Regions from separate parts of the Nonomuraea sp. KM90 genome, predicted to be linked through region 2. Evidence: riboswitches for the same ligand, from Rfam matches in the RefSeq annotation. Region 2 holds a riboswitch; each other region holds the start of a gene.
What was found. A riboswitch is a leader RNA that binds a small molecule or an ion and turns the genes downstream of it on or off. The one in region 2 is predicted to bind cyclic di-AMP.

Region 1 (10,058 bases), on a different contig from region 2:
GGCGCCGCGGCCAGCATCATGCTGACGGCCAGCATCTGCGTGCAGGCCAGCACCGTCAGCCAGAGGAACGGCGGGTTGCCCCTGATCGCGGCGAGCTGCTCACGCCACCCGCCGCGATCCGGCTCGGGGGCGCCGGTCATGGGGGCGCGGGCCGTGCCGAAGAACGAGCCGAGCATGGCCAGCAGCAGGATGACCGCGATCGTCAGCGCCATCACCCGGTAGCTGCCCAGCGTGCCGTCCTCGCCCTCGCCGGTGGCGATGGCCGGCGCGAGCACGCCGCTGATGGCGGTGGCCACGCCGATGAACACCATCCGCCACTGCAGCAGCGACGTGCGCTCGTGGTAGTCGTGCGTCATCTCGCCGGGCATCGCCTTGTACGGCACCTCGAACAGCGCGTACGCCGTCGCCGTCGCCAGGAAGCACACGCCCACGTACGCGGCGGCCGCGTAGCCCGTCAGCGACGGGCCGGCGAACACCAGGAAGAACGCGATCGGCAGCGTGCAGGCGCCCGCCAGCATCCACGGCCGCCGCGGCCCCATGCGCGAGCGGGTCCGGTCCGACCACCGCCCCACCAGGGGGTTGATCACCAGATCCCACACCTTGGGCGCGGTGACCACCACCCCGGCCAGCCACGCGGGCACGGCCAGGAAGTTCGTCATGTAGTACAGGAGGAGCAGTCCGGGCACGGCGTTGACCGTGGCCGTGCAGAACGAGCCCACCCCGTAGCCGACCCGCACGCCCCTGGGGACAGTGGTCGCGGGCACCGCCGGTGCGATCATGCCCTCATTGAAGCGGAGCGAGGGCTTGTTCGGGAGGGCCCACTTTCGCGGGCCCTCCGTCAGTCGCTGACGTTCGCGCAGACCACGTGGGCGCCGATCTCGATCATCCGCCGCTCGCTGCGCGCGTCCGCCACCCTGGCCATGAGGATCGGCGCCCCGGAGGCGGCGAACTGCGGCAGCCGGGCGCGTACCAGGCGGTGCAGGTCGCGTACGACGTCCTCGGCGGCCGACATGTGCACCTTCACGTGCAGCATGATCCCCGGCGCCCCGGAGGCCGTGCGGGCCTCGGAGATCCAGACGTGGTGCACGAGCGGGAAGTCCATGAGCAGGTACGCGATCGCCTGCCGCAGCGCGGGCAGGATCGGATGCGTGCACCGCCGGTAGCCCGGGTCCACCTGCTGCATCGGCCCCGACAGATGCGGCCTGGGCGCGGGCACCCAGGGGAACGTGGGAGCCTCCGGAGCCGGGGGAGCCACCTGGGCCAGCGCGGCACCGCGCGACACGGTGGCCATCGCCCCTGTCGCGTAGGCGGCGGGCACCGCCCCCGACAGGACGGGCGTGGGCCCCGTGCGCGTCGTGGTGAGGAAGCGCTGCAGATCGTCGATCGGCACGGCCGCGGCGGCTGGTCCGGCCGCGTCGATCACGATCTCGCGCACCCCGGTGACGCGCTGGATGTCCAGGATGGTGTCGGCGTCGCAGGCCGACAGGGAATGGCTGCCGCGGTGCCTGGCATAGGTAGCGGGGCCGGTGTATCCGAGCAGCACCCGGTCACCGGCCTGGGTCGTCCCCAGGACGACGGAACGATCTGGTCGCACTGCCACCAGGACTCCACCGTCGGCAAGAGCGCCCAGCAGGCGGTGCGGCGTGCCATGCTGAGCGAGCACGTCGGCAAGCGCAGGATTCCCGATGCTCATATGACGAACCATAGGTAGTCGGCCACGGCTTATCAGGCTAATGGCGAATAAATCTCCCGATCAAGACAAAGATGTGCGCAGAGTGGATGAGTTTGCCGAGCGCTGGGTACGGCGGTCCTCGTCTCACATCGTGAGTCCCTCGTGAACGCGTTCACAAGCGCCGGATAGACTCAGTGGGACCGCCGGGGGGATCCGTGGACGTGTCCCCCCAAGCCCGCCGTGCCTTAAGGATCCACACCAGTGAACAAGCCCGTCGTTCTGGTCGCAGAGGAGCTGTCCGAGGCTGGCCTCGCCGTACTCGGAGCTGATTTCGAGGTCCGCCACACCGACGGCGCCGACCGTTCCCAGCTGCTGCCCGCCCTCGCCGAGGTGGACGCGCTGATCGTCCGCTCCGCCACGCAGGTCGACGCCGAGGCCATCGCCGCGGCGCCCAAGCTGCGCGTGGTCGCGCGCGCCGGCGTCGGCCTCGACAACGTCGACGTCGAGGCGGCCACCAAGGCCGGTGTCATGGTCGTCAACGCGCCGACCTCCAACATCACCAGCGCCGCCGAGCAGACCATCGCCCTCATCCTGGCCAGCGCCCGCAACACGGCCCAGGCCCACGCCGCGCTGAAGAACGGGGAGTGGAAGCGCTCCAAGTACACCGGTGTCGAGCTCGACGAGAAGGTCGTCGGCATCCTGGGCCTGGGCAAGATCGGCCAGCTCGTGGCGCAGCGGCTGCAGCCGTTCGGCGTCGAGCTGATCGCCTACGACCCCTACCTGCCGCCGGCCCGCGCCGCGCAGATGGGCGTCAAGCTGCTCAGCCTCGAAGAGGTGCTCAAGCAGGCCGACTTCATCACCGTTCACCTGCCCAAGTCCAAGGAGACGCTCGGGCTCATCGGCGACCGGGAGCTGCACCAGGTCAAGCCGTCCGTCCGGATCGTCAACGTCGCGCGCGGCGGGATCGTGGACGAGGGCGCGCTCTACTCGGCGATCAAGGAGGGCCGGGTCGCGGGAGCCGGCCTGGACGTGTTCGCCAAGGAGCCGTGCACCGACAGCCCGCTGTTCGAGCTGGACCAGGTCGTCGCCACGCCGCACCTGGGCGCCTCCACGCACGAGGCCCAGGAGAAGGCCGGCACCCAGGTCGCGCGGAGCGTGAAGCTGGCGCTGGCGGGCGAGTTCGTGCCCGACGCCGTCAACGTCCAGGGCGGGGCGGTCGCCGAGGACGTCAAGCCGGGCCTGCCGCTGGCCGAGAAGCTCGGCCGGGTCTTCACCGCGCTGGCCGGCGAGGTCGCCACCAAGCTCGACGTCGAGGTGCGCGGCGAGATCGCCTCCCAGGACGTGCGGGTGATCGAGCTGGCCGCCCTCAAGGGCGTGTTCGCCGACGTGATCGAGGAGCAGGTCACCTACGTCAACGCCCCGCTGCTGGCCAAGGACCGCGGCATCACCGTCGAGCTGGTGACCAGCTCCGAGAGCCCCGACTGGCGCAACGTGGTGACCGTGCGCGGCGTGCTCGCCGACGGCCGTACGGTCTCGGTCTCCGGCACGCTCTCCGGGCCGCGCCAGATCACCAAGATCGTCGAGGTCAACGGCTACGAGATGGAGATCGAGCCGACGGCCCACCTGTGCTTCTACACCTACACCGACCGTCCCGGCATCGTCGGCGTGGTGGGCAGGCTGCTCGGCGAGCACAACATCAACATCGCCTCGATGCAGGTGGCCCGTGACGTCAAGGGCGGCAAGGCGCTCATCGCGCTGACCGTCGACTCCGCCATCCCCGCCGAGGTCGTCGAGCAGATCGGGGCCGAGATCGGCGCCGAGAGCGGCCGTTCGGTGGACCTGGAGGACTGACCTCCCACACCGGCCGGGGGCCGTCACCCGTCTTGGGTGACGGCCCCCTTGCGTCTCACGATGCGAGATAGTAGGACATCCAAGCAGCATGCTCGGGTACTGTGACGGGTAATGCGCCAGGTTCTCGTACTCATTACCTGCCGCGGCGGGGCCTGTTAGGGCAGGTCGACGACCCGCCGCGGAGAGCGGCGTTGGCGTCGGCCACTAAGTCCCTTCGTCCGGTCCGTGACCCGGACCACGAGATCAGGCCCGGTCGGATTCGCGACCGGAGTCCGGCTTCCCCCTTCAGGAATTCTGGAACGCGCCCGCGAGAAGAGATGAATCGCATGTACGAGATGTATGCCTGGAACCGTGCCGAAGACCACGACGACGAGGCGGCCGAGGCCGTCCAGACCGCGCTGGACCGCCGCGACAACGGCGGCGCCCCTCAGAACTCCAGCCGGTAGAACACGGCCGTCCGCCTCATCGCCGGCAGGGCGCCGACGATCCAGGCCGAGATGCGGTGCGTGATCGACAGGCGGTCGAATCCGTCGAGGTCGAACGCGCTCACCGCCGACAGGCCCGGCCCGGGAAGCGCTCCACGATCGCCCGCGGCAGCGCGGCGCCCTCGGCCGGGTCGAGGTAGTAGAGCAGGCCCTCGGTGACCACCAGCGCGGGAGCGTCGCCGGGGACCCGCTCCAGCCACGCCAGATCGGTGACCGATGACCCGATCGTGGCGTGGCCTGCGCGCCCGGGGAACAGCCTGTCGCGCAGCTCGATGACCTCCGGGTAGCCCACGTCGTACCAGCTGACCGACGGCGGCTGAGCGCCACGGCCTGGCGCCGCCGGGTCCGATGCCCGTCCCGGTGAAGTCGTGGTCGATCCGCCGCCACGCTACGCCTGGGACAGGGGGTACGGACACCTGCCGTTGTGGATACGGAGAGTGCTGGTAGCGTCGCGCTGCGTATCCATTCCATGAGGAGGTTCCCCCCCATGCACGCTTCCCTGACCGCGATCCGCCGCGCCGTCGCCGTCGCCGTCCCCGCGCTGGCCACCGCGGCCCTGCTCGCCGCTCCCGCCCACGCGCAGGCGGCCGAGCTGACCATCACCAAGTACCACGGTGGTGTGGCCCAGCGCTGGGTCCTGATCTGCGACCCGGACGACGGTAACCACCCCGACCCGTTCGCCGCCTGCGACAGGCTGCGCGAGATCGGCGGTGACCTCGACCAGATCCGGTTCCGCCCGGACGTCCCGTGCCCGCGGATCTTCGACCCCGTCGATGTCCAGATCCACGGTCATTTCCACGGCGAGCCGCTGGACCTCGCCGAGCAGTACCCGAACCCCTGCTTCGTGGAGCGCCTGGCCGCCCCGATCGTGCCCTGACGACCTGGAAGAGAGCCCCTGAGGCGACCTGAAAGAGAGCGGCCCCGGGCTCGCGGGGCCGCTCTCGGCTTCTCAGAGGGTGGCGGTGAGCGTGGCCGGGGCGGAGGACCGGCGCTGCTTCAGCACCTCGGTCCACTGGCGCACGCCCTTGGGATCCGGCCGGACCGCTCCCACGAACGCCTGTCTGCGCCAGGTCGAAAGCTTCTCCTCCTTCACGACGTCGCCCGTGCGCGGCGCATGCACCATGTAGCCGGGCTTCGAGATCATCCCCACGTGACCCAGGTTGCTGAAGAACACCAGGTCACCGGGCTCTAGATCGTTCCATGCGATTTTCCTGGAAAATGCCCCGTACTGTTCGCGGGCGGTGCGCGGCAGTTCGATGCCCGCGGCTTCGTAGGACCTGAGCATGAGCCCGGAGCAGTCGTACCCGCTCCTGCTGGTCCCGCCCCAGACGTACGGGGTGCCGCGTTTGTCCATGGCGTAGTCGAGGGCGATCTTCCAGGCGGGCGTGGGGGCCTGCGCCTCCTGGATGCGCTTGATCTCGGCGCCGGTCAGGGTGGTGGTGTCTTTGTCCGTGGTGGCCCGGGGTCCGTCGGTGGCGGCCTGGGCGGCTGGGGTGGCCAGGATGAGCCCGGCGACACCGGCCGCCAGGGCAATGGCGATGCGAGACAGAACACTGTCCTTCCATGCGGCCGACCGGGTTAGCTGACGGGCTCGGGCCTGGAAGACGGCCCTACGGCGGTGCCGATTCGCCCCTGGGGGAAAGTTGGGTCCCCGGCTCCACGCAGCGGCTGCGTGGATTAGGCCAGACGGACTCTAACGAAACGGTCAAAAGGTCGCAAATGCCTCAAAACCGGACGTCCGAAAAATGAGATGATGTGTTCGTCAGACGAGACGAGCCGGTAAGGTACCGCCCATGGAGTCGCGTAACATCCGCTTGGCCGTCATCCCCGGGGATGGCATCGGCACCGAGGTCGTGGCCGAAGGACTCAAGGTCCTGGAGGCCGTAGGCACGAAGATCGAGCCCACGCACTACGACCTGGGCGCCGCACGCTATCACCGCACCGGCGAGACGCTGCCGGACGCGGTGCTCGACGAGCTGCGCGGCTACGACGCGATCCTGCTCGGCGCCATCGGCGACCCCAGCGTGCCGCCGGGCGTCCTCGAGCGCGACCTGCTGCTGCGGCTCCGGTTCGAGTTCGACCACTACGTCAACCTGCGGCCGGTCAAGCTGTTCCCCGGGGTCGAGACCCCGCTGGCCGACACGCCCGCCGAGGACATCGACATGATCGTCGTCCGCGAGGGCACCGAGGGCCTCTACGCCGGCACCGGTGGCACCATGCGGCGCGGCACGCCGCACGAGATCGCCACCCAGGAGTCGCTCAACACCGCCCACGGTGTCGAGCGCGTGGTGCGTTACGCGTTCGAGAAGGCCAAGTCGCGGCCGCGCAGGAAGCTGACCCTCGTCCACAAGACCAACGTCCTCACCTACGCCGGCGACCTGTGGCAGCGCACGGTCAACCGGGTGGCCGAGGAATACCCCGAGGTCACCACCGACTACAGCCACATCGACGCGGCCTCGATGTTCTTCGTCACCCAGCCGGAGCGCTTCGACGTGGTCGTCACCGACAACCTGTTCGGCGACATCATCACCGACCTCGGCGCGGCCGTCGCGGGCGGCATCGGCCTGGCCGCCAGCGGCAACATCAACCCTGAGCGGACCACGCCCAGCATGTTCGAGCCGGTCCACGGCAGCGCGCCCGACATCGCCGGCCAGGGCAAGGCCGACCCCACCGCGACCATCCTGTCCGTCGCCATGCTCCTCGACCACCTGGGCCTGCACGCCGAGGCGGCCAGGGTCGAGCAGGCGGTCGCCGACGACATCGTGGAGCGCCTCGCCGGCTGGGCCGGCCGCACCACGACCGAGATCGGCGACGACATCACCGCGCGAGTATCCGGCTAGGACCGCCTAGCCCCGAAACAGCGCCTGGCGGTCCGAGAGGACTCGCCAGGCGCTTTTTCGCGTCCGCGTTCCGGCCGTGGAATGGGCTTATCACCCCCATTGGCCGCTTGCCATCCCATATGGCGAGACAATAGGAAGTACGGACTGCCCTCCCGGCCACGGCCGCTCACCGCCACCGGCTCGCAGATCCGCAGACAGTGGGCAGATTCCGGTAGATTTCGGTAGATCGCAGAGAGAAGGACCTCCGTCATGACCATCGCTCAGAAGCTCAGCTTCGACGTGCAGCTATCCGACCACGCTCGCACCGCGGCCGAGCGGGAGCAGGTACTGGCGAACCCCGGTTTCGGGCAGACCTTCACGGATCACATGATCTCGATCGACTACACCGAGGGGCAGGGCTGGCACGACGCCAGGCTCATGCCGTACGGGCCGCTCTCGCTCGACCCGGCCACCTCGGTCTTCCACTACGCGCAGGAGCTGTTCGAGGGCCTGAAGGCCTACCGCCAGATCAGCGGCTCGATCGTGACGTTCCGCCCGTACGCGAACGCCTCCCGCTTCAACCGCTCGGCGCTGCGCATGGCCATGCCCGAGCTGCCCGAGGAGACGTTCGTCGACTCGCTCGAGCTCCTCGTCGAGACCGACAAGGAGTGGGTGCCCACCACCGAGGGTCACAGCCTCTACCTGCGCCCCTTCATGATCGCCACCCAGGCGGGGCTCGGGGTCAACTACCCGTCGAAGACGTACAAGTACATGGTCATCGCCTCGCCGGCGGCCTCCTACTTCACCGGCGGGATCAAGCCCGTCTCCGTCTGGCTGTCCACCGAGTACACGCGGGCCGCCCCGGGCGGCACCGGCTTCGCCAAGTGCGGCGGCAACTACGCCGCGGCGTTCGTCGCGCAGCGGCAGGCGGTGGAGAACGGCTGCGACCAGGTGGTGTGGCTGGACGCGGGCGAGCACAAGTACGTCGAGGAGATGGGCGGGATGAACCTGTTCTTCGTCTTCGGCAACAAGCTCGTCACCCCCGAGCTCACCGGCACGCTGCTGCCCGGCATCACCAGGGAGTCCATCCTGGAGCTGGCCGGCGACCTGGGCCTGGAGACCGAGGAGCGCCTCGTCTCGGTGGACGAGTGGCAGTCCGCGTGCGAGTCGGGCGAGCTCACGGAGGTGTTCGCGTGCGGCACGGCCGCCGTCGTGACGCCGGTGGGCGTGGTGAAGGGCGCCGACCGCTCCTGGACCGTCGCCGACGGCACGCCCGGCCCGGTCACCATGCGGGTGCGCGAGGAGCTGGTGGGCATCCAGTACGGCGCCCGCCCCGACGCCCACAACTGGATCCACAAGATCGTCTGATCGTGTCCCCTCGGGGCGGCAGGCCCGCCCCGAGGGCCCGCGCTAGTTCTTCCTGATCATCGTCATCCCGTCGGCCACGGGCAGCATGAGCACGCTCACCCGGGGATCCGCGATCACCAGGTCGTTGAACTGCCGTATCTCGACCGTCGTGATCTCCTCGTGCGCCGGGTCGGCTACCCAGCCCCTGCGCAGCGTGTTGTCCGCCAGCAGCAGCCCGCCCGGCCGCAGCCGGTCCATCAGCAGCTCGTAGTAGGCGGGGTAGCTGCCCTTGTCGGCGTCGATGAAGGCCAGGTCGACCGTCTGGTCGAAGGTGGCGAGCGTCTCCTTGGCGGGCCCGATCGTGAGCGTCACCCGGTCGGCCACCCCCGCCTCGTGCCAGTAGCGGCGGGCCACGGACGTCCACCGCTCGCTGATGTCGAAGCAGTGCAGGGTGCCGCCGGACAGTCCGCGGGCGATGCACACGGACGAGTATCCGGTGAACGTGCCCACCTCCACGACCACCTGGGGCGCCATGAGCTGCGTGATCATGGTGAGGAATCGGCCCTGGTCGGGGGAGATCTGCATCGCCGCGTTCTCGCCCGCGATCTCGGCCGTCTCCTTCTCCAGCTGCTCCAGCAGGGGGTCGGGTGGAGTGGTGTGCTCGAACACGTATCTCGCTACGGCAGAGTCAAGGAGGTATGCCTTCATGCGGCCATTGTTTCCCCTTCGGATAGGGTCTGCGCGATCGACGAGGTGAGAGTGGGCTGATGATGAAGCGGTTGATGGCGGTGGCGGCGGCGTTCGTGGCGATCGTCGTGCTCGGGGCGCTGTCGTTCTTCTCGGGGACCGGTGTGTCGTCCGAGGGGGTGACGCTGACCCGGCAGGCGGACGGTTCGATGATCCTGGCCGACCTGGCGAGCGAGGCTCCCGTGCTGGACGTGTTCGAGGACTTCGACTGTCCCATTTGCAAGGACATGCATGCCAAGGTGGACGGCACGATCCAGAAGCTGGCGCGGGAGGGGAAGGTCAAGGTCGTCTTCCACGCCGTGACGATCTTCCAGGACGAGCCCATGCGCTCCAACTCCATCCGCGCCGCGGCGGCCGCCCGCTGCGTCCCGGAGACGAACTGGCTGGCGTTCAGGGACGAGGTGTACGCCATGCAGCCCGCGCCGCACGGCGAGGCCTCCGGGTTCACCGTCGAGGAGCTGGCCAAGGCCGCCAGGAAGGCCGGGGCCTCGGTGGACTCGTGCGTGACGTCGCAGTCGTACGCGAAGGCGCACGTGGCGGAGACGGCCAAGATCCGGCTGGAGGGCACGCCGACCGTGCTGCTCGACGGGCGGTTGCTGGGCAACGAGGCGTTCGACCCGGCGGCGCTCGAGCAGGCCATCACGGGAGGCGACGGGGTCCAGGTCTGAGGCCCAGGTGTGACGTGCGGTGTCCCAGGACGTGAGACCGGTGTGCCGAATGGTGAATTCATGTGGCAGACTGGGCGGCACCATGTTCTACGGTCTGCTCATTATCGGCAGGCGCGCTGGCTGACACAGGGACACCGCCAGCGCGCAGACCTCTCACGTCCGTGAGGGGTCTTTTTGTTTTCCCGGACACCACAAACCTTCTTCCAGAGAGAAGAGAGACTCATGGCCGACGACCGCTTCCACGTATACGACACGACGCTGCGTGACGGCGCACAACAAGAGGGCCTCAACCTCACGGTCGCCGACAAGCTCGCCGTCGCGCGTCACCTGGACAGCCTGGGCGTCGGCTTCATCGAAGGGGGCTGGCCGGGCGCCAACCCCAAGGACACAGAGTTCTTCAGACGAGCTCGAACAGAGCTCGATCTGAAGCACGCGCAACTAGCCGCGTTCGGCGCGACCCGCCGGGCAG
Region 2 (10,058 bases):
GCGACCACGTGTACCTGGACGGCCGCCACTTCGGCCGCGACAAGTGGGAGTCCCGCTTCCCGACGATCTACGTGGTCTGCCGCGAGCACGGCATCGACCCGGCCACCGAGCCGATCCCGGTCTCGCCGGCCGCCCACTACGCCAGCGGCGGCGTCCGTACGGACCTGCGCGGCCGTACCTCCATCGACGGCCTGTACGCCTGCGGCGAGGTCGCCTGCACGGGCGTGCACGGCGCGAACCGGCTGGCCTCCAACTCCCTGCTCGAAGGGCTCGTCTTCGCCGAGCGCATCGCCGAGGACATCCACGAGGTACGCCCGGCGCCGGGCGAGCCGGTCGCGAACGAGGCCGCCGAGGGGCTGGTGGACCCGAGGGTCAGGGCCAGGATCCAGGCCCACATGAGCACCGGGGCGAGCGTGCTGCGCAGCCGCGAGTCGCTGATCGCCACCGCGCGGGCGCTGCGCGACGCCCGCTGGACCCCCGTCGAGGTGCCGGCCTGCACCGAGTCCTGGGAGACCACGAACCTGCTCACCGTCGCCACCGTGCTCACCGGCGCGGCGGCCGCCAGGCTGGAGACGCGCGGTTCACACTGGCGCGAGGACCACGACGAGCGCGACGATCACGAATGGCTGGGCCACCTGGACGTGACCCTGGCAGAGGAGGGCCCCTTCATGACGTACACGCCCCACGGTGACGCGATGCCGCCGCGCCTGGCGCAGGAGCTCACCGCCGCCGGGCTGGACCCGGCCGAGGTGGACGCGCTGATCGACCGCGCGATGGCCGAGGACCTGCAGGAGGCGGGCGACGTGACGAGCCTGGCCACCATCCCCGCCGAGCAGCGCTCGGTGGCCGACGTGGTGGCTCGCAAGGACGGCGTGGTGGCCGGCCTGGCGGTGGCCGAGGCGGTGTTCGTGCGGCTGGGCGCGGCCCGCGCCGAGCGCCGGGCCAAGGACGGCGAGCGGGTCAGGGCCGGCGACGTGCTGATGACGGTCGAGGGCCCGGTGCGCGCGCTGCTGACGGCCGAGCGCACCGCGCTCAACCTGCTCACGCACCTGTCCGGGGTGGCCACGCTGACTGGCAGGTGGGTCGAGGCGATCGACGGCACGGGCGCGCGCGTGCGCGACAGCCGCAAGACGCTGCCGGGGCTGCGCTCGCTGGAGAAGTACGCGGTGCGCTGCGGCGGCGGCGTCAACCACCGGATGTCGCTGTCGGACGCGGCCCTGATCAAGGACAACCACGTGGTGGCCGCCGGTGGCGTGGCCGAGGCGTTCAGGGCGGTCAGGGAGCGCTACCCCGACCTGCCGATCGAGGTGGAGATCGACCGGCTGGACCAGCTCGGCCCCGTTCTCGAGGAAGGCGCGGAGCTGATCTTGCTGGACAACTTCACGGTTGAGGACACCGCACATGCGGTACATGTCGTGAAAAATCGGGCGAAAAACAGGGTTGCGCTTGAGGCGAGCGGGGGATTGACCTTGGAATCGGCCCGTGATGTAGCGGAAACTGGCGTTGACTACCTTGCGGTAGGCGCGCTGACTCACTCTGCGCCGGCCCTGGACATCGCGTTGGATTTGCGGGGGTAATTGATGCTGCTCACGATCGACGTCGGCAACACGCACACGGTGCTGGGGCTGTTCGAGGGCGAGGACGTCATCGAGCATTGGCGGCTGGCCACGGACGCCCGCCGCACCGCCGACGAGATCGCGGTCGTCCTGCAGGGGTTGCTGACCCAGTCACCGCTGCTCAAGGGGGCCGACGTCGACGGCATCGCCATTTGCTCCACCGTGCCGAGCGTGCTCAACGAGATGCGCGAGATGTGCCGCCGCTACTACGGCGACGTGACCGCGGTGATCGTGGAGCCGGGCATCCGCACCGGGGTGCCCGTACGCATGGACAACCCCAAAGAGGTCGGCAGCGACCGCATCGTGAACGCGCTGGCCGCCATCGACCAGTACGGCGGCCCCTGCGTCATCGTGGACTTCGGCACCGCGACCTCGTTCGACGCGGTCTCGGCCAAGGGCGAATACGTCGGCGCGGTCACCGCCCCCGGGATCGAGATCTCCGTGGACGCGCTGGCCGCCGCCGGGGCCCAGCTGCACAAGGTGGAGCTCGTCCGGCCGCGCTCGGTGATCGCCAAGAACACGGTCGAGGCGCTGCAGGCCGGCATCATCTACGGCTTCGCCGGCCAGGTGGACGGCATCGTGGAGCGCATGGCGGCCGAGCTGGCCGACGACCCCGACGAGGTGACCGTGGTGGCCACCGGCGGGCACGCGGCGCTGGTCGTGGGCGAGTCGCGGTCGATCGACGTGCACGAGCCGTGGCTCACGCTCATCGGGCTGCGCCTGGTCTACCACCGCAACACCACCTGACAAGGCGAACGAGCGGCCCCCGCTCGGGCAGGGGGCCGCTCGTGTCTTCAGACGTCACTCGCTCTCGGCGGTGTAGAGGTACTCCCAGGGGCCGCACTTGCTGGGGTAGTTGCTGTGCGGGCCGATCTGGCACACCTTGGCGCGCAGGCTGTAGACGTCGTGCTCCTGGAAGGAGAACTTCTTGTAGCCCGGGTAGCCGCAGTACTTCTTGTAGTAGACCGGGGACCAGTCGTGGTCGAAGTCGCTGGCCTCGAACTTCACGAAGGCGCACTTGCCACCCTGGCCGTAGGAGCGGTTGTCCAGGTCGTACAGGCGGCCTCTGACCGAGACCTCGTTGGAGTCGCCCTGGTGGTCCCAGTCGACGCTGACCCGGCCCTCGGCCTTGGCCAGGTGGTACTTGGAGTAGACCGGGCCCCAGTACTCGGAGTAGTCGTCGTGGTCCGACGTGGTGGCGCTGGCGGCCGACGGAAGCGACAGGGCCACGGCGGTGGTCGCGGCGACAGCGAGGAAACCGGTCGCGATCTTCTTCAACATCTTCTCTCCTTGAGCTCCCCTGGGCCGGCTCCCTGCCGGCTCCCCCCTGAGCTCGTGAGATATTGATAGGCGAGGGCTCTTGCAGCGGTCCTGCAGAGAACCGACGAGCCCTTGCAGTTCGCCATATCCCCTACCCTTTGATGTTGTGAGCGACGAACTTCCCGAGCAGATGCGCATCCGGAGGGAGAAGCTCGACCGCCTTCGCAGCGAGGGCGTCGATCCTTACCCGGTGAATTTCCCACGCACGGCGACCAACGCCGAGGTCAGGGAGAAATACCAGGGCCTGGAGCCCGACACCGCCACCGGCGACACGGTCGCGGTCGCGGGGCGCGTCATGCTCAACCGCGTGGGCGGCAAGCTCTGCTTCGCCACGCTCCGCGACGGCGGCGCCGACCTGCAGGTCATGATCTCGCTCGACAAGGTGGGCGAGGAGTCCCTGGCCCGCTGGAAGCGCGACGTCGACCTGGGCGACCACGTGGGCGTGCGCGGCGAGGTCATCACCTCCCGCCGGGGCGAGCTGTCGATTCTGGCCGAGAGCTGGGAGATCACCGCCAAGTGCCTGCGCCCGCTGCCGGAGAAGCACGTCGGCCTCACCGACCCCGAGGCGCGAGTGCGCCAGCGTTACGTCGACCTCATCGTCAACGACGACGCCAGGAAGATGGCGCGGGTCCGCAGCGCCACGGTGCGCGCGGTGCGCGACTTCTGGCACGAGGAGGGCTACCTCGAGGTCGAGACGCCGATGCTGCAGCCGATCCACGGCGGCGCCACGGCCCGGCCGTTCAAGACCCACATCAACGCCTACGACATGGAGCTCTACCTCCGCATCGCGATCGAGCTCTACCTCAAGCGGCTCGTGGTCGGCGGCATCGAGAAGGTCTTCGAGATCAACCGCAACTTCCGTAACGAGGGCGCGGACTCCACGCACAACCCCGAGTTCACCATGGTCGAGGCCTACGGCACCTACCTCGACTACAACGGCATCGCGGACCTGACCCAGCGGATGTACCAGAAGGCCGTCATGGCCGCCCTGGGCACCTCTGTGGTCGTGCACGAGGGCACCGAGATCGACCTCGGCATCGCCGAGTGGCCCCGCGTCACCCTCTACGACGCGGTCTCGCAGGCCGTGGGCGAGCACATCACCACCTCCACCACTCTGGAGGAGCTCCGCAAGCTGGCCGACCATCGCGAGATCCACTGGGACCCGAAGTGGGGCTCGGGCAAGCTCGTGCAGGAGCTGTTCGAGGCGCTCGTCGAGCACACGCTCGTCCAGCCCACGTTCGTCATGGACTACCCGCTGGAGACCTCGCCGCTGGCCCGCACCCACCGCGACGACCCGCTGCTGACGGAGAAGTGGGACCTCATCGGCTTCGGCACCGAGCTGGGCACCGGCTACTCCGAGCTCAACGACCCGATCGAGCAGCGCCGCCGCCTGGTCGAGCAGTCCCTCCTGGCCGCCGGGGGCGACCTGGAGGCGATGCAGCTCGACGAGGACTTCCTGCAGTCGCTCGAATACGCGATGCCGCCGACGGGTGGCATGGGGGCGGGCATCGACCGGATGATCATGGCCTTCACCGGCCGCAACATCCGCGAGACCATCCTGTTCCCGCTGGTCAAGCCCACCCACTAGGGCCGGGGCAGGCGCACCGGCAGCGCGGCCAGGCCGCGTAGCACCACGTTCTCCTTGTACGGCGGCGCCGGGTCGGCCAGCTCCAGCTTGGGCGCCGCCGCGGCCAGGGCGGACAGCGCGATCTCGCCCTCCATCCTGGCCAGCGTGGCGCCGAGGCAGAAGTGGATGCCGAGCCCGAACGCGAGGTGCCGCCCGGGCTCCCGGGTGACGTCGAAGCGGTCGGGATCGGGAAAGGCCGCCGGGTCGCGATTGGCCGCGCCTATCACCGCCATCACGAGGGTGCCCTTGGGCACCGGCACGCCGGCCAGCTCCACGTCCTCCATCGTGAGCCTGGAGGTGAGCTGGACCGGCGGGTCGTACCTGAGCACCTCCTCGACCACCTGCTTGGGCCGCTCCGCGGCGTGCGCCAGCAGGCCGTGCCGGGCCAGGTGCAGCACCCCGTTGCCGATGAGGTTGACGGTGGTCTCGTGCCCGGCCACGAGCAGCAGCACGCAGGTGGCCAGCAGCTCGCCCTCGGTCAGCTCCCGTACTTGCGTCAGGGCGCTCAGGAGGTCGTCCCCGGGGCGCTCGCGCCGGATCGCGGAGAGCTCGCGGAAGTAGTCGCGAAACTCCCTTCTGGCGCGCCCGGTTTCCGATACGAGGTCGTCTGTAAGCATCGGGTCAAGGCCGCGAGCCAGGATCTCGCTCCAGCCGCGGAAGCGCTCCTCGTCCTCCGGAGGCACCCCGAGCATCTCGCTGATGACCATGACCGGCAGCGGGTACGCCAGGCCGGACACGAGATCGGCCTCCTCGGGCAACCCGGCGACCAGCTCGGCGGTGATCGCCTCGATCCGCGGGCGGAGCCGTTCCAGCATGCGCGGGGTGAAGGCCCTGCTCACCAGGGCACGCAGCCTGGTGTGGTCGGGCGGGTCCAGCCACAGGAACGATTCGACGGGCTGACCTGGGTTGTTCCGGTTCGCCTCGGCGGAGCCGCGGCCGAAACGCGGGTCGCGCAGCAGCACCGTACAGAGCTCGTGGGTGGTGGCGACGAGCAGCCCGCCGCGCGTGCGGAAGAGAGGCCCGCGCGCGCTCATCTCGCGATAACGGGCGTACGGATCGCGCAGGAACCCTTTGTCGAACGGGTCGAAACCCAGGACGTCCGCCGCGCTCATCGACGCCGGATCCGGAGCTGGAGAAGACTCGACGAGATCACTCATCGGGCGACGATCGGTGCCGACATATCGCGAGTACGTCACATATTTCGGATCATGTCAATAGTGCTCGTCAAGGGTGGAGATTGTCATGCTTGACGACCTTTCCAGGATGCGTTTACCGTCTGCGAGGAGCAACTTTGGCCGGGTCGATCGGTCCAAGTTCTGCTGTTGGGGGGGAGGGCTCCCGATGGATGTGCTCACTGAAGGTGTTGAGCTGAGCCATGCGGACCTTGCGTTGCTGGCGGAGCTGGCCAAGGGGGTCACGGTCGACCGGGTGGGGAGACGACTGGATATCAGCGGGCGGACGGTACGCCGGAGGTTGCGGGGCATCTGCGACCGCATCGGCGTGGCCACGGCGATCGAGGCGGTGGCCTGGGCTGCCCGCCGCCAGTTGATCTAGCGGCGGGCGGTGCCCGGGGCTCAGTCGGCGATGCGGACGGCGCCGGCGAACGGCCGCCGGGCGATCGAGGCGATGCGGACGACGTCACCGGTCTGCGGCGCGTGCACCATCATGCCGCCGCCGAGGTAGATGCCCACGTGGTGCAGGTCGTTGTAGAAGAAGACCAGGTCACCCGGCCGCAGCTCCTCGCGGGAGATGTGCCTGCCGGCGGTCCACTGGCTGCCCGTGTAGTGCGGCAGGGAGATGCCCACCTGCTGGTAGGCCGCCATGACCAGGCCCGAGCAGTCGTAGGAGTTCGGGCCTTCTGCGCCCCAGACGTACGGCTTGAGCTGCTGCGTGAGCGCCCACCGGGCGGCCTGCGCCGCCTTGCCGCCGCCGATGATCGGCAGGTTCACGCGCACCGCCCGCGTGCCGGGCCGGCCGGCCTCGCCCAGCGCCCGCTGGAACAGGTTGCTCTCGACCTTGGTGACCAGCTTGGTGATCTTGTCGCGCTTGGTGTCGAGCTCGGAGACGAGCTCCTGGACCTCCTCGATGCGCGTCTTGGCGCCGGCTCTGGCGCGCTCGGCGGCCTCCCTGGCCCTGGCGACCTGGTTGACCTCCTCGCCCTGCTGCTGTTCGAGCACGTACGTGGTGGCGGCGCGGTCGAGGAAGGTGTCGGGATCCTCGGAGGTGGCGAACGCCAGCGCCTTGCCCAGGCCGCCGGTGATGTAGGCGTTCTCGGCTAGCAGGGCGGCCTTGGCGCGCTTGGCCTCGAGATCGGCCTCACTGGTCGCCAGCGTCTTCTGCGCGGCCTCGGAGGCCTTCTTGGCGGTCTTGAGCTTCTCCCGCTGGCCGTTGTACTCCTCGGACAGCGTCTCGATCTCCGTGTGCATCTTCTCGACCTGCTTGGCCAGGTCCTGGAGCGACGGTTTGGGGTCCGCGGACGCCGAACCGACGGGGATGGCTATCAGCAGCGCGGCGATTGTGACACTTACCACACCGAAGCGGCGCGGTCGCCGGGCCCGTTCCGGAGGGCGGGCGTGCTTGCCCGCCGCCTTCCCCCCACGGTTGAGCGTGAGCTCCACCAACCAGCTCCTCTCATAGACGCCTACCGGGTTAGCTGACGGGTTCGGGCCGGAGCAGCCCTACCGAATGATTCGGATTCACCCCAGTGGTGGCGTCGGGTGACGCCACCGGCGGGTCCCCGGCTCCCCTCGCGGGGATTGGGCGTGTCCCCCTCGTCGCGATACGCGGGGAACATCGTCGCAGGACACTAATGCACTCCGGGTTCGTGCTCAACCAGAACTGCCGAGTCTGTAGAGGTTTCACAACCGAAGGGTCACAAGGTGATCTCGTGCACGCTCGTGCAGAACCGACTTTATGTCCTGTTTGCCGTCGATGGGGCCGAATGCAGAGATCCGCGGGGTGCGTGCCCGCATGGCAACGGGATGTAACAGGATGAGCCCAGAGATGGGAGTTAGGGCTGAGCCGTAATGACATCTGTACTCTGGAGAGCCATGGAGCAGGTGGCCGAACTGACAGTGCCCGAGACCGCGGTGGTGGTCCGGCGTGCCCGCACGCCCGACGTGCGGACGGTCAGGCGCCTGGTGGACACCTACGCGGGCGCGGGACCGCGGCTCCTGGAGAAGGCCACGGTGACCCTGTACGAGGACGTACAGGAGTTCTGGGTGGCCGAGCTGGGCGGACAGGTCGTCGGCTGCGGCGCACTCCACGTGCTCTGGGAGGACCTCGCCGAGGTCCGCACCGTTGCCGTGGACCCCGAGTGCCGGGGGATGGGCGTCGGCCATCGGATCGTCTCAGCTCTCATACAGCAGGCGAAGGATCTGGGTCTGCGGCGTGTATTCTGCCTGACTTTTGAGGTCGACTTCTTCGCGAGGCATGGCTTTCGCCCGATTCAGGGCACACCGGTCTCCCCTGAGGTGTACGCCGAACTGCTGGCCTCGTACGACGAGGGTGTGGCGGAGTTCCTCGACCTGGAACACGTCAAACCGAACACCCTGGGCAACACCCGCATGCTGCTCCATCTGACATCGGGTGACGCGGACCTTGACCAGATGGAAAGGTGATTGTTGATACCTATGTCGATACGTTGGGCAGCACAGGCATGTGTCCTGACACGTGCCACATGCGCACTCGAAGCGAGGTGACACGGTGAGCACCGGACAGCCGCCGTATCCACAGGACGAATCCGGCGAAAATTCTGCGCCTGCCACCCCCTACGGGCAGCAGAACACGGGCCGCCACCCCGGCGAGCCCGATCCCGACGTCACTGTGGTCGGCTACCGGGCGGACGATGCCTACGGGCAGCAGCCCCAGTACGGCCAGCAAGGCTATGGCCAGCAGCAGGGCTACGGCCAGCAACCTCAGTACGGCCAGCAGCAGGGCTACGGCCAGCAGCAGCCGCAATATGGCCAGCAGGGCTACGGACAGCAACAGCCGTCCCAGCCCGGCTACGGCCAGCAGGGCTATGAGCAGCAGCAGGGCTACGGTCAGCAGCAACAGCCGGCCCAGCCCGACTACGGTCAGCAGGGCTACGGCCAGCAGCAGGGCTACGGTCAGCAGCCGCAGTCGGGCCAGCAGCCGCAGTACGGTCAGCAGCAGGGTTACGGCCAGCAGGGTTACGGGCAGCAGCAGCCGTCCCAGCCCGACTACGGCCAGCAGGGTTACGGCCAGCAGCAACAGCCGTCCCAGCCGTCCCAGCCCGACTATGGCCAGCAGGGCTACGGCCAGCAACCGTCCCAGCCTGACTACGGCCAGCAGCAGGGCTACGGCCAGCAGCCGCAGTCGGGCCAGCAGCCGCAGTACGGTCAGCAGCAGGGTTACGGCCAGCAGGGCTATGGACAGCAGCAGCCGTCCCAGCCCGACTACGGTCAGCAGGGTTACGGTCAGCAGCAGGGCTACGGCCAGCAGCCCCAGTCCCAGCCTGACTACGGTCAGCAGCAGGGTTACGGGCAGCAGCAGCAGTCCCAACCCGGCTACGCCCAGCCCGGCTACGGCCAGCAGCAGTACGGCGACCAGCAGCAGTACGGCCAGGCCTACGGGCAGCAGCCCCAGGCTTACGGCCAGGGCGGTTACGGGCAGCAGCCCGGTTACGGCCAGCCCTACGGCCAGCCGGTCGGCGTCCAGCCGCCCGGGGCGCCGGCGCCGCTGGCGGAGTGGTGGCAGCGGCTGGTGGCCAGGATCATCGACGGTGTCATCTTCGGCATCGTGCTGTTCCTGGTGCAGTTGGTCCTCACCCCGCTCTATCCCTCCTACAGCTCCATCACCGGGATCACCAGCGGCCTCACCTTCGGGCTTTTGTACTACCTCGTGGTCTCGATCGTCGCGACCCTGATCTACGTCGCCTACGACTTCCTCCTGGTCAAGATGAAGGGCCAGACGGTCGGCAAGATGGTGATGGGCATCAAGGTCGTCCAGATCGGCGGGCACGTGCAGCCGGAGGGCCTGCCGACCGACGTGTCGCTCAAGCGGGCGCTCGTGACGGTGGGCGGCTACATCCTCTACTGGGTGCCTCTGCTCGGCCCCCTGCTCGCCGCTGTGATCTACGCCCTCAATGGTGCATCGCAGCTCTGGGACAAGCCGCTGCACCTGACCTTCGCGGACAAGTTCGCGAAGACCGTGGTGGTGAAGATCAAGTAGTCCTCCGCACACACAAAACAGGGGCCGGCTTCCCGCCGGCCCCTGTGTTTTGTCCACGTGCCCGTACCAGAATGGAGATCCAAGCCGACGATGACGCGAGGTGGGAAGTTATGGCCGGGACGGTCCCGCGGCCGGACGCGCCGCCCGCGGAATGGTGGGAACGGCTCGCCGCCCGGTTGATTGAAGCACTCGTCTTCGGGGTCTTCTATTACATTCTGTTCATCGCGCTGTGGGGCATCTTCCGAACTGTCGGGATGATGGAGGTGTTCGAGGGGCGGCTCCCGGGCGTGTTCGCGTGGCTG
Region 3 (10,058 bases), on a different contig from region 2:
GTCCTCGACCTCCTGGTAGAGCCGCAGCGCCGCCCGCCCGGCGAGGGACTCCTTCTTGTAGATCTCCGGGAAGCCGGGCGTGTCGACCAGGTCCTGGCCGGGGGCCACCTGCAGGCTGCCGGCCCCGCCCACGACGATCAGCCTGCGCACGCCGGAGGCGCGCACGCCGTCGATGAGCGCGCGGTTGGCGGCGAGGAAGGGGGCCTCCGGCTCGGTGCCGTCGCGCGGCGGGGCGATGGCGGAGATGACGGCGTCATGGCCCTCGGCGAGCGTGGCGGCGTCACCGACGTCGCCCTTGACGGGGCCCCTGCGGCTGACGCCGGTCACCTCGTGGCCGCGGGAGGCGAGTTCGGCGGCGATGCGCTGCCCGATCATGCCTGTCGCGCCAAAGAGAAGGATCTTCATGTCGCCAAGAGTATCCATCGGATACTGGTTACTTCATCGTGCTATAAGTACCTTATGGATACCGGTGATGTCTTCGACCCGAACTGTCCGACCAGGGTGGTTCTCGATCGGATCGGCGACAAATGGTCGGTCCTGGTGCTGCTCTGCCTCATCGCCGGGCCGATGCGCTTCACCCAGCTCAGGGCGCGGATCGGCGGGGTCACGCCCAAGGTGCTGACCCAGACGCTGCGCGCCATGGAGCAGGACGGGCTCCTGACCCGGGAGGTGTTCGCGGAGGTGCCGCCGCGGGTGGAGTACACGCTGACGGACCTGGGCCGGTCGCTGCACGACCCGATCTCCGTGGTGGCCACGTGGGCGGAGCAGAACGTGAACGAGATTCTTCGTTGCCGCGAAAAGTATTCATAAATCGTACAGTTATGCGCAACGGTGTTGTTTTTCTACTTCGTAGCCGTATAAAAGCTCAACGCCCGCGTTCGGCGGCCTCTCCGGTGTGATCCCACCCCCCTACGCTGTCCCCGTCCCAAGACGGCGAGGGAGGTCACGTGCTCGGAATCGACACCTGCCTGGCAGAGGTCATGTCCATACCGGGGGCGCTGGACGCCATGCTGGTGGACCACACGAGCGGTATGGCGGTGGCCTTCAGCAGCGCGCCAGGTGTGGACGCCGACCGGTCGGCCGCCGCGCTGACCGAGGCCCTGCGCGCCACCACCGACGGCCTGGCCCGCTCGTGCCCGGGCGAGGTCGTACGCATCGACGACATGCTCGTCACCACGGACAAGGGCCACCACCTGCTCCGGATGATGGAGACGGTGTTCGAGGGCCCTCTCGTTCTGTACGTCCGCCTTGACCTGGAGCGATCCAACCTGGCCCTGGCCAGGCACCGCCTGCGGTCCATCTCCGGCCTCCTGACGACGTGACCCATGACGCGGCTCGACACACTCCTGGCCGGGCTCGCCCGCGAGCGCTCCACGGGCGCGCTCCGGGTCGGCAGGAACGGCACGATCTTCCTCGCGGACGGGCGCGTGACGTACATGGAGTGCGCCCAGGCCCCCAGCGTCGAGCGGCTGCTCGCCGCCAGGGGGCTGACGACGGAGGCGGCGCTGCGCGGGCTGCAGGCCGACGGCGGCTGCGAGCGGCTGCTCGCCGAGGGGCCGGTCACGGCGGGCGAACTGCAGTACGCGGTGCTCGGAGGGGTCCTCGACGCGGCCTTCTTCCTGCTGCCGATCAGCGGGTCGCGGCCTAAGTTCCGCCCCGGGGAACGGCACTGGCTGGGCGGGCAGTGGTTCTTCGACGTGCCGGGGCTGGTGCGGGAGTGCGCGCGCCGGCGGGCGCAGCTCGCCCAGGCCTGGCCGTCCGCCGACGTGGACACCCTCCCGGTGCGGCCGCTGGGGCGGCTGCCGGGGCACGCGGTGACGCTGAGCCGGGTCCAGTGGGAGGTCCTCGTCCGGGCCGACCACAAGGCGACGCCCCTGGAGCTGGCCAAGCAGATCGGGCGGCCGGCGTACCCGGTGCTGCTGGCCGTCCGGCGGCTGGCGGCCTCGGGCCTGCTCGCCGAGCCGGACCCGGCCCCCGCTCCCGGACTGCCCAAGCGCGGGCGGCAACCGGCCGCGGAGCACCCGCCGCACGACCCCAAGGCCGCGGCCCTGCCGCTGGGACCGCCCGTGACCGGGAACCCGACCGACCTGGCACTGCTGATGCGGCTGAAGAAGGCGCTGGAGGAACTGTCGTGAGGTTCCCCTCACTCAGGAGGAGGCCACCGGTGGAGCTACGACAAGAGGTTCTGGAGGAGATGGCGCTCCTGCGTGAGCGCACCCCGGACGTGAACGGGAGCGTCGCCTGCACGGTGGACGGCCTGCCGATCGCCTGCGACCTCGAAGGGAAGACGGGCGAGCAGGCGGCGGCGCTGTCGGCGGCGCTGGTCGCGATGAGCAGGCGGATGCTGAGCATGACCGGCCAGGGGGCGTTCGAGGAGACGCTCGTCTCCGGCTCCGCCGGATTCGTGGCCTTCTACGCCGCCGGCCCCACCATCGTCCTCACGGTCCTGGCCGGACCCGGCGCGAACGTCGGGCTGCTTCGGCTGGAGGGCAGGAAGACGGCCGCCGGAGTGGCCGCCGTCGCAGCACGGAAGCACTGATCCAGCCCCGCTGAGAAGGAGGAGGAAGCATGGCCGGCATGGACGTCTCTCTCAAGGAGATGATGCAGATCGACGGCTCGATCGGAGCCGCGATCGTCGATCACGGCAGCGGCATGGCGCTGGGCACGCTCGGCGGCTCCAAGGACCTGGATCTCCAGGTCGCCGCGGCGGGCAACACGGAGGTGGTCAAGGCCAAACTCCGCACGATGGACTCGCTGGGCCTCAAGGACGCTATCGAGGACATCCTGATCACGCTGAGCGGGCAGTACCACATCATCCGCCCGATCACCGGGCGCGGCGGCAAGGGGCTGTTCCTCTACCTGGCGCTCGACCGCGGGCGCGCCAACCTGGCGCTGGCCCGGCACCAGCTCAAGGGCATCGAGGGGAAGCTGGAGGTCTGACCGCCCTCATGGTGGCCCGCTCCCCGGCGGGGGGCGGGCCACCGGCGAGCGTCAGGCGGAGGTCAGCTTGGTGATCTCGGTGACGAAGTCGGGCCAGAGCGCGCGCGGCAGGTCGTGCCCCATCCCCGGGTACGTCACCAGCCGCGCCCCCGGGATGGCCGCCGCCGTCGCGCGACCGCCGGCCACCGGGACCAGCGGGTCGGCCTCCCCGTGCAGCACCAGCGCGGGCACCGCCACCGAGGCCAGCAGCTCCGTACGGTCCCCCGACCCCATGATGGCGGCCAGTTGCCGGGCCGTGCCGGCCGGGTCGAAGCAGCGGTCGTAGGCCAGCCCGGCCATCGCGGCGATCCTCTCCCGGTCCAGCTCGTAGCCGGGCGAGCCGATGACGGACCAGGTCTGCACGGCCTGCGCCAGCACCGCCTCGCGGTCGGCGGCCGGCCGGCCCATCAGCACCGCGGACGCGGCCTCCGTGGGCGGGGCGACGGAGGGGCCGGGCGTGGACATGATCGAGGTCAGGGTCAGCACCCGCGCCGGATGCCGGATGGCCAGCGTCTGGGCGATCATCCCGCCCATCGAGGCTCCCACCACGTGGGCGGCCGGCCAGCCGAGGGCGTCCATGAGGCCCGCGGTGTCGTCGGCCAGGTCGTCCAGCAGGTACGGCGAGGGCGTGCCCATCGCGGGCACCCCCAGGTCGTGGAAGTGCGTCGACAGGCCGACGTCGCGGTTGTCGAACCGTACGACGTGATGTCCCTGCTCCGCGAGCAGCTCGCAGAGCCCTTCGTCCCATTGAATGAGCTGGGCGCCGAGCCCCATGATGAGGAGCAGGGGACGTCCCGACGGTGAGCCGAAGCTCTCGTAGGCGATTTCGATGCCGTTTGCGGCTACGCGCGTGGTCACGACGACCAGAATGACATTCTGGTCAGCCCGCGTAAAGTCAGTGCTCGGCGGGAACGGGGCCCGAGAGGAGCACGCCGCCCTGCGACGAGGACTCCTCCACCTGCGGCGGGGTGGCCGGGTTACGGTCACGCTCGGCCCAGGCGCCGGTCGAGAACGCGACCGGGTAGTTCTTCTTGCCCACGCCGTCGCCCCACTTGGTGATGACGTAGTCGACCTCGATGTGCCCCTGGCCGCCGACGCCGTCCACTCCCAGGGTGTCGGAGTTGAACTCGCCGCCGGTCAGCTCGGCGAACGTCTTGGCGTCGAGGTCGAGCATGATGCCGCGGTTGGAGGGAGCGCCGGGGCCGCGGTCACCCACGAAGAAGGGCATCTTCTTGCCCTTGTAGACCACGTAGCCCTCGGTCAGCAGCGGCCAGCTCGGGCTGGCGGCCAGCCCCTTCTGCATGGGCTTGCCACTGGCGGGCAGGCCGGTGTCGCCGGCGCGGCCGGAGGAGTCGTCCCAGAAGTACGACGCCGTGGTGGAGCCCTTGAGCAGGACCTTCTCGTCTGTGTCGGTGTCGGCGTGGGCGGGAGTGCCGACGATGGTCAGCGCTGCGATGGCGGAGGTGGTGAGGAGGGTGAAGGAACGCAGGCCAAATCGAGCAGACATGAAAAAGTGAAACCCTTCGCGAGGGGACAGGGAGTTGCGCTCACAGGGGGAGCACGCGCAGCGGAGCTAGAGCACCTGACGATGCTGCGCGGAGCGCAAAATACGAGCCTTGAGGAAGGGGACCGCTCAGTGGGCGGCCGGCACGGCGCTGTCTGGGGGTACGACGCGGTGGTGCATGGGGTAATGTTTCCTCTCCATCACGCCTACCGGGTTAGCTGACGGGTTCGGGCGTGGAGATGCCCTACCGGCACGCGGCCGGATTCACCCCAGTGAGGTGGTTCCCCGGTTCCCGATGGTTCGGGATTCGGCGCCAACCGGTGGTCCATCTTGGGTAAGGACTAGGTCACCGGCTGGTAATGGCGATTACTCTAACTACCGATTCGGACAAACGCAAACGAATCGTATGAAAGAGTCGAAGATCTACCTTCGAAGGTAAAGAGAAAGGGGGCACGGCATGCCGTACCCCCTGAGAAATCCAGCCTCAGCCGCCGCTCTTGCGCCTGAACGATCTCTTACTCGTAGCCGGACCGTGCGCCCCGTGGATCTTCGATGGGTCGACGCCCCTGCCACCGGCGCCTGAGCCCGCGGCCTGGTCGCGCTTGCGCTCCAGCGCCTCGCGGAACTTGCGCTTCATCTCGTCCTCGGGAGTTTCGCTGACTTCCGGCTCCGGTGTATCCGCCATGAGGACCTCCATGGTGTTGGGGACAATCACAGCTTCGCATGGAGCCGCTTATGACGCGAAACCGGCCTCAACCTTGTGTTGCGGCACGGACGGCGCCTCCAGCCGCTTGTTCGGCATGGCCACCAGCGCCACCAGGGCGATCATCGCCCCCACCACTCCCAGCGACGGGATGACCACGGCCGCCGCGGAGGCGTGCGCGGCGGCCATCCCGTGCGCGGGCGCGCTCGCGGCGACCTCCGCGGTGTAGAGGGTGCCGCCGACGGCCAGCGCCACCGAGCCGCCGATCTGCCGGAAGAAGGTCAGGTTGGCCGAGGCCACGCCGAGGTGCCGCGGCTCGACCGACTGCTGTGCCGCCACCGTCAGCCCGGACAGCATCGGGCCCATCCCCAGCCCCAGCGGCAACATCCACAGCGCCAGCGCCAGGCCGCCGGTGGCCGGCGTCAGGCCGAGGCACAGCACCGCGCCGGTGACCAGCAGGAACGGCGAGGCGACCAGCCACGGCTTGTACACCCTGGTCCTGGACATCAGCGTGCCCATCAGCACGCTGCCCGCCACCATGGCCAGCGTCATCGGGTAGATCCGCAGCCCCGACTCGGTGGCGCTGACGCCCAGCGCCTCCTGGAAATAGCGCGGCAGGAAGACGACCCCGGCGTACATGCAGAACGCGGTGCAGAACGAGGTCAGGTTCACCAGCGTGTACGTGCGGTTGGCGAACAGGCCCATGGGCATGATCGGGCTCGCCGCCCGCCGCTCGACGGCCACGAACACCGCCAGCAGCACCAGCGCGAGCAGGATCGGCCCGGCCACGGCGGCGTCCGTCCACGTGTGGCCGTCCAGGCCCTTCTCGGTCAGCCCCAGCAGCAGCGCACTGATGGCCACGGTGAAGACGGCGATGCCCGCGTAGTCGGGGCGCCCGCCGCCCGTTCCGGGCCGCCTCGGCAGGCGCAGCGCGACGATGGCGATCAGCACGGCCCCGAGGGGCACGTTCACGTAGAAGGCCCAGCGCCAGCTCGCGTGGTCGGTGAACAACCCGCCCAGGAACGGCCCCGCCAGGAACGTCAGCCCCATCACCCCGCCGATCGCCCCCTGCGCCCGGGCGCCGTTCGACCCCGGCGGGAACATCTCCATCATCAACGCGATCGACAGCGGCAGCAGCGCGCCCGCGCCGAGCCCCTGCACCGCGCGGAACACGATGAGCTGCACCATGTCCTGAGCCACCCCGCACAGCGCCGAGCCCAGCACGAACACCACCATGCCGATGAGCAGCAGCGGCTTCCTGCCGTGCTGGTCGGACAGCCTGCCGTAGAGCGGCACGGTCACCGTGGAGGTGAGCAGATAGGCGGTCACCACCCAGGTGTAGAGCCCGCTGCCGCCCAGCTCCGCCGTGATGCGGGGCAGCGCCGTGCCCACGATCGTCTGGTCCAGCATCGCCAGGAACATCCCGCCGAGCACGGCCAGGAGCACCAGCCCATTGCCCCGCGCCTTAGTGTCAATTTTCACATGTGAGAACTTACATGTAACTTCTGACATGTCAAGGCTTCGATATGCTGGCCCTCATGTCCCTACGGATCGCACTGCTCGGGTTGCTCTCTGCCGTCGGCCCCGCGAGCGGCTACGACCTGGCCAAGAAGTTCGAGCACTCGCTCAACCACGTCTGGCAGGCCGGGCACACGCAGATCTATCCGGAGCTGGTGAAGATGGCGGCCGACGGGCTCGTACAGGTCGAGTCGGAGGGCGCCCGGGGGCGCAAGATCTACGCGATCACCCCGGAGGGGGCGCGGGAGCTGGACGAGTGGATGGGCGAGCACACGCCGTCGGTGACACCCCGCAGCGAGGTCGCGCTCATGGCGTTCCTGCTGCCGCTGATGGAGCGGGACCGGGCGGTCGAGGTGGTCGAGCGGATCAAGGCCCGCTACCAGAAGCGGCTGGCGGTGCTCGGCTGCAAGCCGGCGGGCGAGTTCGGCCGGTACGCGCTCGACCTGGGCCTGGCCCAGGCCAGGACCGTCATCCAGTGGGCCGACGAGACCGTGGCCGACCTCAGGCGGCGCTGACCGGCCAACGGTAAAGGGGACTGGCTCTGTTCCTGGTGTTGTGTTGGAGCGACCCAGGAAATAGATCCCGCGATGAGTCTCCTCGGTCGTGACCTGGCGATAGATCTGGGGGCCGCGAGCACGCGCATCTACGCCAAGCGCAAGGGCATCGTGCTCGACGAGCCCTCCGCCGTCATGTGCGACGGCCGCACCGGCAAGGTCATCGGGTACGGCGCGGAAGCCGCCGCCCTGGGCGCCGGCGGCCGGACGTGCTGGCCGGTCAGCGGTGGGCTCCCGGCCGACGCCGAGCTCGCCCGGCGCATGATCCGCCATTTCCTGCGCAAGGTGCACTGGCACCCGTACGCCCGGCCGCGCCTGGTCCTGGCGCTGCCCGGCGACTCCACCCCGATCGACCGGGCCGCGCTGCGCGACGTGGCGTACGAGGCCGACGCCAGGACCGTGCGGCTGATCCCGCACGCGCTGGCGGCGGCGCTCGGCGCGGGCCTGTCGCTCACGGACTGCACCGGCCACATGGTGATCGACATCGGGCGGGACTCCGCCCGGATCGCGGTGCTGTCCGGCGAGTCCGTGGTGGCAGCCGGCTCCGTCCCGTACGGGGGGCGGGCCGTGAGCAGGGCCATCGCCCGCTACGTCGAGCGTGAGCACGGGCTGCAGCTCGACGACGCCGAGGCCGAGTCGGCCAAGCGGCGCGCGGGCGGCGGGGAGGCGGAGGTCGTGGTGCGGGCCCGCGATCCGGACACCGGCCGGGAGCGCGACCTGGCGCTGCCCGTCCAGCGGATCTTCGAGGTCACCGCGCAGCCGATCGAGTCCATCGCGCGGGCGGCGGAGGAGACCGTCGAGCGGTGCCCGGCCGAGCTGGCCGCCGACCTCGGGGTTCGCGGCGCGGTACTGGTCGGCGGCGGGGCGCTGCTGCGCGGGCTGGGCCGGCGGCTGCGCGAGGCGCTGTGCATGCCGGTGCACCGGGCGGAGCGCCCGCTGGAGTGCGTGGCGCTCGGGCTGGGCAGGTGCGTGGACGAGCTGGGACTGATCGGGAGGTTCCGGGGCGGCCGTACATGACGGACGACCTCTTCCACACCGGGGTCTCACTCGCCGACAAGGCCATCAGGACCGTCGCCGTCTACCTGACCGTGGCGGCGCTGCTGCGGATCGGCGGCAAGCGCGGCATCGCGCAGCTCAACAACTTCGACTTCGTCGTCATGCTGCTGATGAGCAACGTCGTGCAGAACGCGATCATCGGACCCGACAACTCCCTGGCCGGCGGCCTGGCCGGGGTGGTGATCCTGATGGCGGTCAACGCGGTGGTGGTGCGGTTCGCCGCGGCGGTGCCCATGGTCGGCAGGCTCGTCGAGGGCAACCCGGTGGTGCTGGCCCGCGACGGGCGCTACCTGACCTCGGCGCTGCGGCGGCTCGGCGTGCGGCAGGCCGACCTGGACGTGACGATCCAGCTCAGAGGCGGTACGACCGTGGCCGACACGAGCCTGGTACGCCTGGAGCCGGGCGGCGCCGTCCTCGTCCGGCTGCGCCCCGAGGAGGAGACCGCCGAGCGCGGCGACGTCCAGGAGCTGCACACCCGGCTCGACCGCATCGAACGCAAGCTCGACGCGCTGTCCAGAACAGGAGGCAGTCCATGACCGTCCGCGGCATCGACCACGTCGGGGTGACCGTGCCCGACCTCGACGCGGCGACGAAGTTCTTCGCCCGCGCCTTCGGGGCCGAGGTGCTCTACGACACCCTTCCCCGGGAGCAGGGACCCAAGGGCGGATGGGCGACCGAGCGGCGGCTCGGCGTGCCCCAGGGAACCGTCGAGGTCGCGGTGCGCATGTTGCGCCTGCCGAACGGGCCCGGGATCGAGCTGTTCGAGTTCAGCGGGCCGCGGCAGGCCGACGCGGTGGTGCCGTGCGACCTGGGCTGGCAGCACGTCGCCCTGTACGTGGACGACCTGGAGGCCGCGCTGCGGCTGGTCACCGAGGCGGGCGGGACCGAGCTGTCCGAGCCGGTGCCGCTGCCGGGGCCGGAGGCGGGCGAGCGCAACCGGTTCGCCTACTGCCGGACGCCCTGGGGCGGGACGGTGGAGCTGCTGACCTATCCGGACGCGCAGCCGTACGAGAAGGACACGGACCTGCGCCGATGGCGGCCCTAGGGAGGCGCGCTCCCAGGGCCGCCCCGGCTCATCGCTCGTCGACGATCTCGCCCTCCTGGCTGGTGATGTCCTTGACCAGCGCGAACGCCGGCTCGGTCTCCGGCATGGAGTGCGCGGCCGCGACGGCGGCCTCCAAGGTGGCCTTCGACTCCCAGCGCCAGGAGTCGGTCCACGTTCGGTCGTCGACCCTGACCATCCTGGTCTCGATGAGACCGGGGAGCTTGGCGCGGACCGCGGCGATGAGCGCGGCGCGCCTGGCGAGGAGCAGCTCGGCGTCGGAGGGGTCGGCGGTGTAGCTCATGATGCGGAGGTAGGCCATGACTGGACTCCATCTCTAGAGTTGGCATCTAGTAACGATGACTAGAGTTAAACTCTAGCTATGAGCGATGTCAAGAGGGTCAGCAAGCGCACCCAGAAGGCCCGCGAGACCCGGGCGCGGATCCTGAAGGCGGCCGGGGAGCTGTTCGTCCGCGACGGCTACGGCACCACGAATCTGCAGGACATCGCGGAGCTGGCGGGCGTCGCCGTGCAGACCATCTACTTCGTCTTCGGCAACAAGCGCACGCTGCTGAAGGAGTTGGTGGACGTCACCGTCGCGGGTGACGACGAGCCGGTGGCGACCATGGACCGGCCCTGGTTCCAGGCGGCCATGGCGACCGGGGACGCCGGGGCGCACCTGCGGGCCCACGTGCGCGGCAC

Region 1: it holds a riboswitch for cyclic di-AMP, as region 2 does, so the genes downstream of both, ACTWPW_RS02675 (C40 family peptidase) here and ACTWPW_RS25575 (C40 family peptidase) in region 2, are expected to answer to the same signal.
Region 3: it holds a riboswitch for cyclic di-AMP, as region 2 does, so the genes downstream of both, ACTWPW_RS03665 (hypothetical protein) here and ACTWPW_RS25575 (C40 family peptidase) in region 2, are expected to answer to the same signal.

What each region holds. Positions count from the first base shown of each region.
Region 1 covers NZ_JBQQCB010000002.1:38,560-48,617, forward strand. The annotation lists gene ACTWPW_RS02645 (MFS transporter) at 1-779, opposite strand, end outside; gene ACTWPW_RS02650 (hypothetical protein) at 839-1,693, opposite strand; gene serA (phosphoglycerate dehydrogenase) at 1,934-3,523, shown strand; gene ACTWPW_RS02660 (hypothetical protein) at 3,951-4,073, opposite strand; gene ACTWPW_RS02665 (hypothetical protein) at 4,070-4,300, opposite strand; gene ACTWPW_RS02670 (SSI family serine proteinase inhibitor) at 4,496-4,885, shown strand; gene ACTWPW_RS02675 (C40 family peptidase) at 4,958-5,362, opposite strand; cyclic di-AMP (ydaO/yuaA leader) riboswitch at 5,561-5,702, opposite strand; gene ACTWPW_RS02680 (3-isopropylmalate dehydrogenase) at 5,802-6,848, shown strand; gene ACTWPW_RS02685 (branched-chain amino acid aminotransferase) at 7,098-8,195, shown strand; gene ACTWPW_RS02690 (O-methyltransferase) at 8,238-8,882, opposite strand; gene ACTWPW_RS02695 (DsbA family protein) at 8,942-9,589, shown strand; gene cimA (citramalate synthase) at 9,812-10,058, shown strand, end outside.
Region 2 covers NZ_JBQQCB010000026.1:4,696-14,753, reverse strand. The annotation lists gene ACTWPW_RS25605 (L-aspartate oxidase) at 1-1,577, shown strand, start outside; gene ACTWPW_RS25600 (type III pantothenate kinase) at 1,581-2,363, shown strand; gene ACTWPW_RS25595 (hypothetical protein) at 2,418-2,897, opposite strand; gene lysX (bifunctional lysylphosphatidylglycerol synthetase/lysine--tRNA ligase LysX) at 3,043-4,524, shown strand; gene ACTWPW_RS25585 (cytochrome P450) at 4,521-5,720, opposite strand; gene ACTWPW_RS25580 (LuxR C-terminal-related transcriptional regulator) at 5,905-6,117, shown strand; gene ACTWPW_RS25575 (C40 family peptidase) at 6,138-7,181, opposite strand; cyclic di-AMP (ydaO/yuaA leader) riboswitch at 7,187-7,336, opposite strand; gene ACTWPW_RS25570 (amino-acid N-acetyltransferase) at 7,614-8,183, shown strand; gene ACTWPW_RS25565 (RDD family protein) at 8,269-9,756, shown strand; gene ACTWPW_RS25560 (RDD family protein) at 9,867-10,058, shown strand, end outside.
Region 3 covers NZ_JBQQCB010000002.1:237,478-247,535, reverse strand. The annotation lists gene ACTWPW_RS03700 (NAD(P)-dependent oxidoreductase) at 1-405, opposite strand, end outside; gene ACTWPW_RS03695 (winged helix-turn-helix transcriptional regulator) at 460-810, shown strand; gene ACTWPW_RS03690 (roadblock/LC7 domain-containing protein) at 948-1,322, shown strand; gene ACTWPW_RS03685 (hypothetical protein) at 1,326-2,135, shown strand; gene ACTWPW_RS03680 (roadblock/LC7 domain-containing protein) at 2,165-2,539, shown strand; gene ACTWPW_RS03675 (hypothetical protein) at 2,569-2,940, shown strand; gene ACTWPW_RS03670 (alpha/beta fold hydrolase) at 2,992-3,837, opposite strand; gene ACTWPW_RS03665 (hypothetical protein) at 3,875-4,486, opposite strand; cyclic di-AMP (ydaO/yuaA leader) riboswitch at 4,672-4,806, opposite strand; gene ACTWPW_RS03660 (DUF5302 domain-containing protein) at 4,968-5,168, opposite strand; gene ACTWPW_RS03655 (MDR family MFS transporter) at 5,217-6,668, opposite strand; gene ACTWPW_RS03650 (PadR family transcriptional regulator) at 6,725-7,219, shown strand; gene ACTWPW_RS03645 (rod shape-determining protein) at 7,292-8,275, shown strand; gene ACTWPW_RS03640 (DUF421 domain-containing protein) at 8,272-8,850, shown strand; gene ACTWPW_RS03635 (VOC family protein) at 8,847-9,359, shown strand; gene ACTWPW_RS03630 (hypothetical protein) at 9,388-9,678, opposite strand; gene ACTWPW_RS03625 (TetR/AcrR family transcriptional regulator) at 9,739-10,058, shown strand, end outside.